DNA from 3 places in the Pseudomonas sp. FG43 genome. Region 1 is predicted to be linked to each of the others. Evidence: riboswitches for the same ligand, from Rfam matches in the RefSeq annotation. Region 1 holds a riboswitch; each other region holds the start of a gene.

What was found. Region 1 has a riboswitch for cobalamin ahead of ACODS3_RS04310 (ABC transporter substrate-binding protein). Riboswitches for the same ligand answer to the same signal wherever they lie in the genome.
Region 2: linked by a shared signal. The riboswitch ahead of cobO (cob(I)yrinic acid a,c-diamide adenosyltransferase) and the one ahead of ACODS3_RS04310 (ABC transporter substrate-binding protein) in region 1 are both predicted to bind cobalamin.
Region 3: linked by a shared signal. The riboswitch ahead of ACODS3_RS13775 (CbtB domain-containing protein) and the one ahead of ACODS3_RS04310 (ABC transporter substrate-binding protein) in region 1 are both predicted to bind cobalamin.

The regions. Positions count from the first base shown of each region.
Region 1 is NZ_JBMDJL010000002.1:333,398-336,666, reverse strand. It holds gene ACODS3_RS04325 (oligogalacturonate-specific porin KdgM family protein) at 1-18, shown strand, start outside; gene ACODS3_RS04320 (FadR/GntR family transcriptional regulator) at 81-806, opposite strand; gene ACODS3_RS04315 (FadR/GntR family transcriptional regulator) at 917-1,633, shown strand; cobalamin riboswitch at 1,653-1,850, shown strand; gene ACODS3_RS04310 (ABC transporter substrate-binding protein) at 1,984-2,997, shown strand; gene ACODS3_RS04305 (FecCD family ABC transporter permease) at 2,994-3,269, shown strand, end outside.
Region 2 is NZ_JBMDJL010000015.1:21,650-24,918, reverse strand. It holds gene ACODS3_RS17555 (C40 family peptidase) at 1-36, shown strand, start outside; gene ACODS3_RS17550 (PQQ-dependent sugar dehydrogenase) at 188-1,507, opposite strand; cobalamin riboswitch at 1,613-1,834, shown strand; gene cobO (cob(I)yrinic acid a,c-diamide adenosyltransferase) at 1,927-2,538, shown strand; gene ACODS3_RS17540 (cobyrinic acid a,c-diamide synthase CobB) at 2,549-3,269, shown strand, end outside.
Region 3 is NZ_JBMDJL010000010.1:49,242-52,510, forward strand. It holds gene cobM (precorrin-4 C(11)-methyltransferase) at 1-729, opposite strand, end outside; gene ACODS3_RS13765 (cobalamin biosynthesis protein) at 772-1,215, opposite strand; gene ACODS3_RS13770 (CbtA family protein) at 1,196-1,900, opposite strand; gene ACODS3_RS13775 (CbtB domain-containing protein) at 1,912-2,097, opposite strand; cobalamin riboswitch at 2,193-2,408, opposite strand; cobalamin riboswitch at 2,467-2,678, shown strand; gene cobW (cobalamin biosynthesis protein CobW) at 2,787-3,269, shown strand, end outside.

The sequences.
Region 1 (3,269 bases):
CAGTACAACTTTATGTGATCCTTTCGCGAATAAATTCGCTCCTACCGCGGTGTAGGAGCGAATTCATTCGCGAACAAACCCTACTCGCTATGAGTACGCCGCAATCGGATGCGGCTGCCGTTGAGGTGCAGGTACATGGCCGAACGGGCCGCATCCACATTGCCTTCGGCAATCGCGTTGTAGATCTGTCGATGCTCGGCGTTGATCCCGGCCAGGTAAGCGCTGCGGTCACTTTGCCCGGTGTAGGCAGAATTCATGCGGGTACGCGGAATCAGCTTGGTGCCCAGGTGTTTCATGATGTCGATCAGGTAGGCATTGCCCGAAGCCTTGGCGATCTTGAGGTGAAACTGGAAGTCCGCATTGATCGTGGTCCCGGACTTTTCCGGCCCTTCGAGCAGCGCATCGAAGGCCCGCTTGAGTTCCAGCAGGGCTTCAGGACTACGGCGCTGCGCAGCCAGCCCGGCCGCTTCGACTTCAAGGCTGATGCGAAACTCCAGCAGATTGAGCACATCGGACAAGGTCGCAATGGTCGCCGGCCCAACCGAAAAACCTTCAGGTGGCGGCATGTCCAGCACAAAGGTGCCGACCCCGTGGCGCGTCTCGACAAGCCCTGCCGCCTGCATCCGCGACAACGCATCGCGCACCACCGTGCGGCTGACCCCTTCGGCCTCCATGATATTGATCTCGGAAGGCAGCTTCTCGCCACGCTGCAGCACGCCATCGCGCATGCGCTGGGCAAAGCGGTCGACCAGTGTTTCAGCCAGACGGCGATGGTTTTTCTGCGAGGAAACGACGTTGTCCGACATTGCAGCCTCAATTTGATCGAATGGCGCAGTATAGGCTGCGATCACGACACAAAACACGCCATTACTCCGGTTATACTCAGCCCCCCGACCCGGACCCGATCAGCCCGCCCATGGAACACCCTTCCCCTCCTACAGGCCGCCGCTCCAGCCTGACCCAGCAACTGGTCGCCGAGTTCTCGCGCAAGATCCGCGAAGGCGAGATCAAGAGCGGTGAAAAGCTGCCCACCGAGCAGGTCATCATCCGGGAAACCGGTGTCAGCCGCACAGTGGTTCGCGAGGCGATGTCGCGCTTGCAGGCCGAAGGGCTGGTGGAAACCCGCCATGGCATCGGAACCTTCGTGGTCGATGCTTCGCGCCCCCGGGACTTCCAGATTCCGGAAACCATCTCCGGCAGCCCTCCCGATGCAGCAGCCATCATAGAGCTGCGCCTGAGCCTTGAGCCCGAGTCTGCCGCCCTCGCCGCCCAACGGCGTACACCGGAGCAGCTTGAAGCCATACGCAAGGCGCTGGACGAGCTGCATCGCTGCGACCAGAACGAAACCGATACGACCCAGGCCGATTTCGAGTTTCATCGCAGTATCGTGCAATGTACTGCCAACAGCTTCTTTACCGATGTCATGACTCAACTGGGCAACAGCATCCTGCCTCGCGCACGGGTCGGTTTCGGCAATGTGCCGTCATTTCAACTCATGGATGACCCGGATATCCAGCAGCGCGAACAGGAGCAGATCTACTCGGCCATCGCCCATCAGGATCGCGATGCGGCCAGGGCGGCGATGCGCCTGCACCTGATCAACTGCCTCCAGCGCTTTCGCGCAAAGGATTAGCCACTAAAAGGCTTATCGTTTACCATCGCGCCCCGTCGGTTTCCGAGAGGAACTAACAGGGAATTCGAGAGCCTCGCACCTGCGCGGCTCAAACGAAACTGCCCCCGCAACTGTAGGCATCGAGCCAACTCCATAATGGCCACTGGTGATTTCCGGGAAGGCTGGAGCAAAGCAATGACGTGCCAGTCAGGAGACCTACCGACCTGCAACTTTACTGACCGGCGGGGTGTCCGGGAAGGACATCCGCGCGCCGGTTCATGGCTGCCTTGCCCTGCCTTCCGTGCAGTGCCGGGGATGTGTTTCCTGTCTGTACATTGCGCCCTGCACGTACGAAACGGAGATCGCATTACATGTCACTGCCTCGCCTTGCCACACTCATCGCCGGTCTGAGCCTGTCCACCCTGAGCCTTGCCGCTCCCACTCAATACCCGCTCACTGTCGAAAACTGTGGCATGAAGCTGACGTTCGAGCATGCGCCGCGCAAGGCAGTGACCATCGGCCAGTCCGGGACCGAAATGCTCTACGAACTGGGGCTGGGCGACAAGCTGGTGGGTACTTCGCTGTGGTTCAACGATGTGCTGCCGCGCTTCAAGGCGCAGAACGACAAGGTCGAGCGCCTGGCGGACAACGACCCGAGTTTCGAGGCCGTCATCGGCAAGCGCCCGGAGCTGGTGGCCGTCCAGCTTGAATGGATGGTGGGCGCTCAGGGCGTGGTGGGTACCCGCCAGCAGTTTCATGACTTGAAGATCCCGACCTACATCATGCCGTCCGACTGCGAAGGCAAGGACAATCTGGTAGGTGCCGACGGCACGCGCCTGGAGCCCTTCCGCATCGACACCATCTACAAGAGCATCGAACAACTGGCCCGGATATTCGACGTACAGGATCGCGGTCAGCAACTGGTTGCAGAACTGCGCAGTCGTCTGGCCCATGCGGTCGCCAACGTCAAACAGAACAAGGAGCGGGATGTGTCCGCAGTGTTCTGGTTCTCCAGCGCAGATATCAACATCGACCCTTATGTGGCAGGCCGCAAAGGCATTCCGGACTTCATGCTCAATAACCTGGGCATGCGCAATATCGTCGAGTCCGATGAAGAGTGGCCGACCGTGGGCTGGGAAACCATCGCCAAGGCCAATCCGGACATTCTGGTGATCGCGCGCATGGATCGCCGTCGCTTTCCGGCCGACGATTACCGCAAGAAACTCGAATTCCTTAAATCCGACCCGGTGACCCGCAACATGGAGGCGGTCAAGCATGGCCGTATCGTGATCATCGATGCCGATGCCATGCAGGCCAGCATCCGGCTGTTCACTGGCATAGAAGAACTGGCCGAAGCCGCCAATCGCTACAACGCCGGCCAATGAAACTGGTCACCGCGCTCGGCCACACGCTCTGGGTTACAGCGGTTCTACTGCTGGCCATTGTTGCGGGCGCTGCCATCGGTGAAACCAGCATCAGCCTGCCTGTGGTCTTCCAGGTGCTGGCGAACAAACTGTGGGCTGCCGGCTATGTGCTCGACCCCATCGATGAAGGGATTGTCTGGAACTACCGGCTGACCCGCTCCATCGTGGCGGCGGCCTGTGGCGCGGGGCTGGCGATTTCCGGTGTGGTGCTGCAATCGTTGCTGCGTAATCCG
Region 2 (3,269 bases), on a different contig from region 1:
TCGAACCTGGCGCAGAACGCACAGCTGCATAATTAACACCCGCGTAGGAGCGAATTCATTCGCGAGACGTCATTGAAGGCCTATACATTTTCTTCGGATGTACAGGCCTCTCGCGAATAAATTCGCTCCTACCCAGCCTGTTTTCAACGCGGCATGACCGAGCGCAGAGCCTCTACCGGGGCGTGGGTCATTTCACTGACGTCACTCGCCAGATCTTGTTGCCCACGTCATCCGCTACCAACAATCCGCCATGCTGGTCATTGACCACACCCACCGGGCGCCCCTGGGCTTTTTCGTCTGCACTCAGGAAGCCGGTCAGTACATCCACTGGTGCGCCAGTGGGTTTGCCGCCGCTGAAGGGGATGAACACCACTTTATAGCCGCTGTGTGGCTTGCGATTCCATGAGCCGTGCTGGCCGATGAACAGGCCTTCGTTGAACGGCGCCGCCAGTGTCTTGCCATCGGCGAACACCAGCCCCAGCGATGCCGTGTGCGGGCCGACCGCGTAATCCGGGGAGATGGCCTTGGCGACCAGTTCCGGTTTCTGGGGTTTGACCCGCACATCTACATTCTGGCCGTAATAGCTGTAGGGCCAGCCATAGAAGCCGCCATCCTGCACCGAGGTGACGTAGTCAGGCACCAGATCGCTGCCGATCTCGTCGCGCTCGTTGACGGCTGTCCACAACTTGCCGGTGTGTGGTTCCCAGTCCATGCCATTGGGGTTGCGCAGGCCCGAGGCGAAAATCCGGTGTTGGCCGGTGGCAGCGTCCACTTCCCAGATCGCGGCGCGGCCTTCTTCCTGATCCATGCCGTTTTCGCCCACATTGCTGTTGGAGCCGACAGTGACGTACAGCTTGCTGCCGTCCTTGCTGGCGATCACGTTCTTGGTCCAGTGATGGTTGAGCGTGCCGCCAGGCAAGTCGACGACCTTGGTCGGCTGGGCGTTGATGGAGGTCTGGCCGGTTTCATAGGGGAAGCTGATCAGGCGGTCGGTGTCGGCTATATAGAGCTTGTTGCCCACCAGCGTCATGCCGAAGGGCGAGTTGAGGTTTTGCAGAAAGACCGTGCGCGTTTCGGCCACGCCGTCGTGGTCTTTGTCGCGTAGCAGGGTGATTCGGTTGGCGCTGGGTACGCCAGCCCCGGCACGGTTCATGACCTTTTCCATGACCCAGCCGCGTATGCCTTTGGAGTCGTCAGGTTTGGGCGGCGCATTGGTTTCCGCGACCAGCACGTCGCCATTGGGTAGTACGTATAGCCAGCGCGGGTGATCCAGCCCTTCGGCAAACGCCGCGACCTGAGTGCCGGGCGCTGCGACCGGTTTGGCGTTCTTTTCCCAGCCCACGGCGGGCGCGATATTGACGGTGGGGATCAGGGTCTTGTTCGGCTCGGGCAGCCTGGGCGAAGGGCCGGTGCCATCCGAGACTTGCAGTGTCGAGGACTCGCCGCAGGCTACAAGGCCCCCGGCAACCAGAAGCAGCAAGGCAAGCTGCGGTTTAAGTGTGAACATGCCGATCTCCATAACGGTCAGTGGTCAGTTAAAAGATAGGAGATACCTGCACTGTCGAGGTTCAATCCTGTTGTGTCGATTGACGCTCCCACCCCAACCCTCTACCCTTCGCGGCTTGTTTCAGGTGCTTTGCAGTCCTCGATTGGCAAAGTGAAACAGGGAAGCCGGTGAGGAGGCATTGCAACTCCGATCCCGGCGCTGCCCCCGCAACGGTAAATGAGTCAAGACTGCGCTCGATGCCACTGTGTCCCAGGACACGGGAAGGCGCGCAGGTCAGGCAGATGCCTGCTCATGAGCCCGGAGACCGGCCTGATCCACTCAACAGCATCACGGCGGGCGATGCTCTGCGCAGGGCTTTGCCGTGCTGTCTGATGCTGTCCTTCCGTCTGCTTTCGCGTGTCCTCAAGCGGAGAGCTGAGATGAACGAATCCCCCGAACGTGACGAACGTCATCTGGCGCGCATGCTGCGCAAGAAGGCGGTAATTGACGAGCGTATTGCCAACGCTCCCAACGAGTGTGGCTTGCTGCTGGTATTGACCGGCAATGGCAAGGGTAAAAGCAGCTCTGCATTCGGCATGCTCGCCCGGGCCATGGGGCACGACATGCAGTGCGGCGTGGTGCAGTTCATCAAAGGCCGCAACAGCACCGGCGAAGAACTGTTCTTCCGGCGTTTCCCCGAGCAGGTGCGTTACCACGTGATGGGCGAGGGTTTCACCTGGGAAACCCAGGATCGTCAGCGTGATATCGCTGCCGCTGAAGCCGCCTGGGAAGTTTCCCGTGAAATGCTTCGCGACCCGAGCATCGGGCTGGTGATCCTCGATGAGCTGAATATCGCCCTCAAGCACGGCTATCTGGATCTGGAACAAGTACTGAGTGACCTGCAAGCCCGTCCACCGATGCAGCATGTGGTGGTGACCGGCCGTGGCGCCAAACCCGAATTGATCGATCTGTCCGATACCGTTTCCGAGATCGGCGTAGTCAAGCATGCGTTCCAGGCCGGAATTCGTGCGCAAAAAGGCATCGAGTTGTGAGTAAACCGTTATGAGAGCGCCGCGTCATTGCCCGGCAGTATTGATTGCCGCGCCCGCGTCCGGGCAGGGCAAGACCACGGTCACCGCTGCGCTGGCACGCTTGCACCGTAATCAGGGCCGCAAGGTCCGTGTGTTCAAGTGCGGGCCTGACTTTCTGGACCCGATGATTCTGGAGCGGGCCAGCGGCGCGCCGGTCTATCAACTGGATCTATGGATGGTAGGAGCCGATGAAAGCCGACGCTTGTTGTGGGAAGCGGCCGATGAGGCAGACCTGATCCTGATCGAAGGTGTGATGGGGCTGTTCGACGGCACGCCGTCCAGCGCCGATCTGGCTCGTCATTTCGGCGTTCCGGTGCTGGGCGTGATCGATGGCACGGCCATGGCCCAGACCTTCGGGGCGCTGGCTTTGGGGTTGGCGCGTTACCAGCCGGACTTGCCGTTCGCCGGAGTACTGGCCAATCGGGTCGGCACCGTGCGTCATGCGCAGTTGCTCGAAGGCAGCCTGACCGAAGGCCTGCGCTGGTATGGCGCGCTCTCCCGTGAAACCGGTATCGAATTGCCGAGCCGTCATCTGGGGCTGGTACAGGCCAGTGAACTCAACGATCTGGACCTGCGTCTGGATGCCGCCGCCGATGCGCTGGCCAGCACCTGTGAAGTGGCCTTGCCGCCCGCTGTGACTTTCAATGCGCCGGACCCGTTGCCCGCCGAACCTTTATTGGCTGGCGTGCGTA
Region 3 (3,269 bases), on a different contig from region 1:
AGCATGCCCGGCCCGATACAGCGATGACTCGCCAAACGTATCGTCTGCCAGTACGCGACCAACCAGTATCAGTGCCGTACGCCTGAAGCCTTTCTCCTGCACCTTGTCGTGAATGTTGGCCAGCGTGCCCAAAACCCAGTCCTGATCCGGCCAGCTTGCGCGATGCACCACGGCTATGGGGCAGTCGGGGCCGTAATGCGGCGTCAGCTCTTCCACTATTTTCTGCAGATTATTGACCCCCAGATGAATGGCCATGGTGGCGCGATGCTGTGCCAGGCTTGCCAGCTCCTCGCCAAGTGGCATTGAGGTCTTGTCGGCATAGCGGGTCAGGATCACGCTCTGGGAAATGTCCGGCAGCGTCAGTTCGGTGCCCAGCAGTGCTGCGCAGGCCGCCGTGGCTGTTACGCCGGGGATGATCTCGAAGGGAATTCCCAACTCGCGCAGGCAACGAATCTGTTCGCCAATCGCACCATACAGGCTCGGGTCACCGGAATGCACGCGGGCCACATCCCGGCCCTGTTCATGAGCGGATTTCATCAAGGCAATGATCTGCTCCAGGTGCAACTCGGCACTATTGACCACCTGAATGGCCCGATTGCCATCCAGCACCGCGACTGGCACCAGTGAGCCCGCGTAAATGATGACCGGGCAACTGTTGATCAATCGTTGGCCTTTGACGGTGATGAGGTCCGGGTCGCCTGGGCCTGCACCGATGAAAAAGACGGTCAATGGATTCTCCTGAGTCGAGCGCGATAAATGAGCAGCGGATTATCAACCCTGCCCAGGGGAGCGTGCCAAGGCAAATGTTGCCCTGATGTTTTTCTGGCGTTCGATCACCAGTGTTGCAGGGCTGTTGCCCAATTGGCTGGCCAGTGCCAGCGCTGCACTTTCGGCAACGCCGTGGCAGCCGGTGTGCAGGAACGTCGTTGGCGAGCGATGGGTCAGTTGCGGTTCGTATCGTGCCAGTTGAGAGGCATCGAAGAAAATCAGCGGTACTGACAGGTATTCAGCCAGCTCCAGCAAGCCCGGCTCGTCCTGCTTGAGGTCGATGGAGGCGAGGGCGGTGATGGCTCCGATCTCCAGAGCGTGGGCTTTCAGGCTGCTTTCGATCAGCTCCAGCAGGTGCGTGGACGGGCAGCCACGCTGGCAGCCCAGGCCTGCCACAAGGACAGGACGGGGCTGTGCGGGGGTGTGATCAGGCGTGCAGGTCGGCATTGTTGCGACGGAACAGCCAGGCGCTGATCAGGCCCAGAGCAATCCAGAACAGTGCGTTGGTCAGCAGCGAAGCCATGATGAACTGTGATTCCAGTGCTTCAGGAGCCAGACTCTCGTGGGTCAGCGGCTGTGGTGCGCCAATCAGGTGCGGCACTACCAGAATGGCCGCGCCCAGCACTTTGAGCAGCCAGTTCTGGCCGAAGGCGATCAGGGCCAGCCCGGCAGCCGTGGAAGCCGCAGTCCCGATCCACCAGTATTGGCGCAGGTTCAGGTCGGCGGCCGCAGTGCCCGGCAGTTCGGGCGGCAGCCCCAGCGTTGGTGCCAGAACGAAAACCGCAAAACCGGCCAGCCCCCATAGCGCGCCCTGGGAGGTGCGGCCCGGTCCGCGCAGGGTGTAGAGCGCGACCAGCATCAAGGCAAAACCGACTGCGACCACCAGATTGCCACCGGTCGTGGAGAGGATGCGCTGCCAGCCGTCTTCCGGTTCCCAGGCCTCTTCGTCGTGACTGTGTCCGGCGGCTGCGCCCTCGGCATGATCATGTTCATGCACATGCTCGGCAGGTGCTTTTTCGTAGGTTTCGGCCTGAAGAATCAGCGGCGCGACCCAGAAGCTTTGCAGCAAGGTCAGCAGCAGTGCCGCCAGCAGACCGCTGAAGCCTGCGGTCTGGATGATTCGCTTGAACATGGCGTCAGGTCTCAATGGCAAGGGAAGGCGGCGCTGTGGCGGGTGTCGTGCGCGGCGTTGTGAACGGCGGCGATGTGCGAGAAACCGGCGAAATACACCAGGCACGCACCAAGAATCGCAGCGCTGATGGCGGCGGTCAGGCGTTGGGTCTGGGTGGATGTGGCTGTGCTCGACTGGCTGCTGCTGATGGTGGACATGGCGCTTCCCTCTGGTTTCGACAGGCGGGCATGCGCACAGGAACCTGCTGACGGGCGCCAGGAGGTTTCAACTGCGCCCGCCCACCGCGGGTGTGTCATTGAGTCAGTATCGGGCCGGTCTCCGGGCTCGCGAGGGGCGTTGATGTGCAGCGTTCAACACCTTCAGGATCACCTTCCCATGCCGTGGCACAGTGGTTCTGACCCTCTCTCGCTTACCGTTGCGGGGGCAGCGCCGGACTTGCTCATGCGTGAATGAGCGCACCGGTTTCCCGTTTCACCCCGTGAAGGGCACCCGTAACAAGTTGTAATAGGAGAGCATGGCAGCCACTGAACGTCAATCTGAACGATTGACCTGCCCTCGACCACTGCGTAGCCTTGCGCACTTGAGGTTCTCTGCCTTCTGCAGGAGGGTAGAGCTAAGACGGGAATGCGGTCCAAGCCGCAGCTGCCCCCGCAACTGTAAACGGTGATGTTCATTGCATGGCCACTGCGCAAGCGGGAAGGCGCGATGAATGCCTGTCGGCCAGCACCGCCGATACGCCGCCGTAAGCCAGGAGACCTGCCTCGAACCGGGCCACAGGCCCACGAATTCTCACTACAACCGGGCGGGGTGATCCGGTGGCGAATCGATCCGTGCGCAGCGCACGGTTCTCGTCCTGCTTGCCCGCCGTATTGCCAAAGGGCATCCGATGAAAACACTGGCCAAACTTCCCGTCACCATCGTTACCGGTTTCCTGGGTTCGGGTAAAACCACCTTGTTGCGGCATATGCTCGATAACGCCGAAGGGCGTCGTATCGCGGTGATCGTCAACGAGTTCGGCGAGCTGGGCATCGACGGCGAAATCCTCAAGCAATGCACCATCGGTTGCACCGAAGAAGAAGCCACTGGTCGTGTCTACGAACTGGCCAATGGCTGCCTGTGCTGCACGGTGCAGGAAGAGTTCTTCCCGGTGATGCGCGAATTGGTGTCGCGTCGCGCCGACCTGGACCACATCCTTATCGAAACCTCGGGTCTGGCGTTGCCAAAACCGCTGGTCCAGGCTTTCCAGTGGCCGGAAATCCGCAATGCCTGCACCGTCGATGCGGTCATAACCGTGGTCGACAGCCCGGCCGTTGCCGCAGGCACTTTCGCGGCTTTCCCGGATCAAGTGGACGCCCAGCGCAAGCTCGAC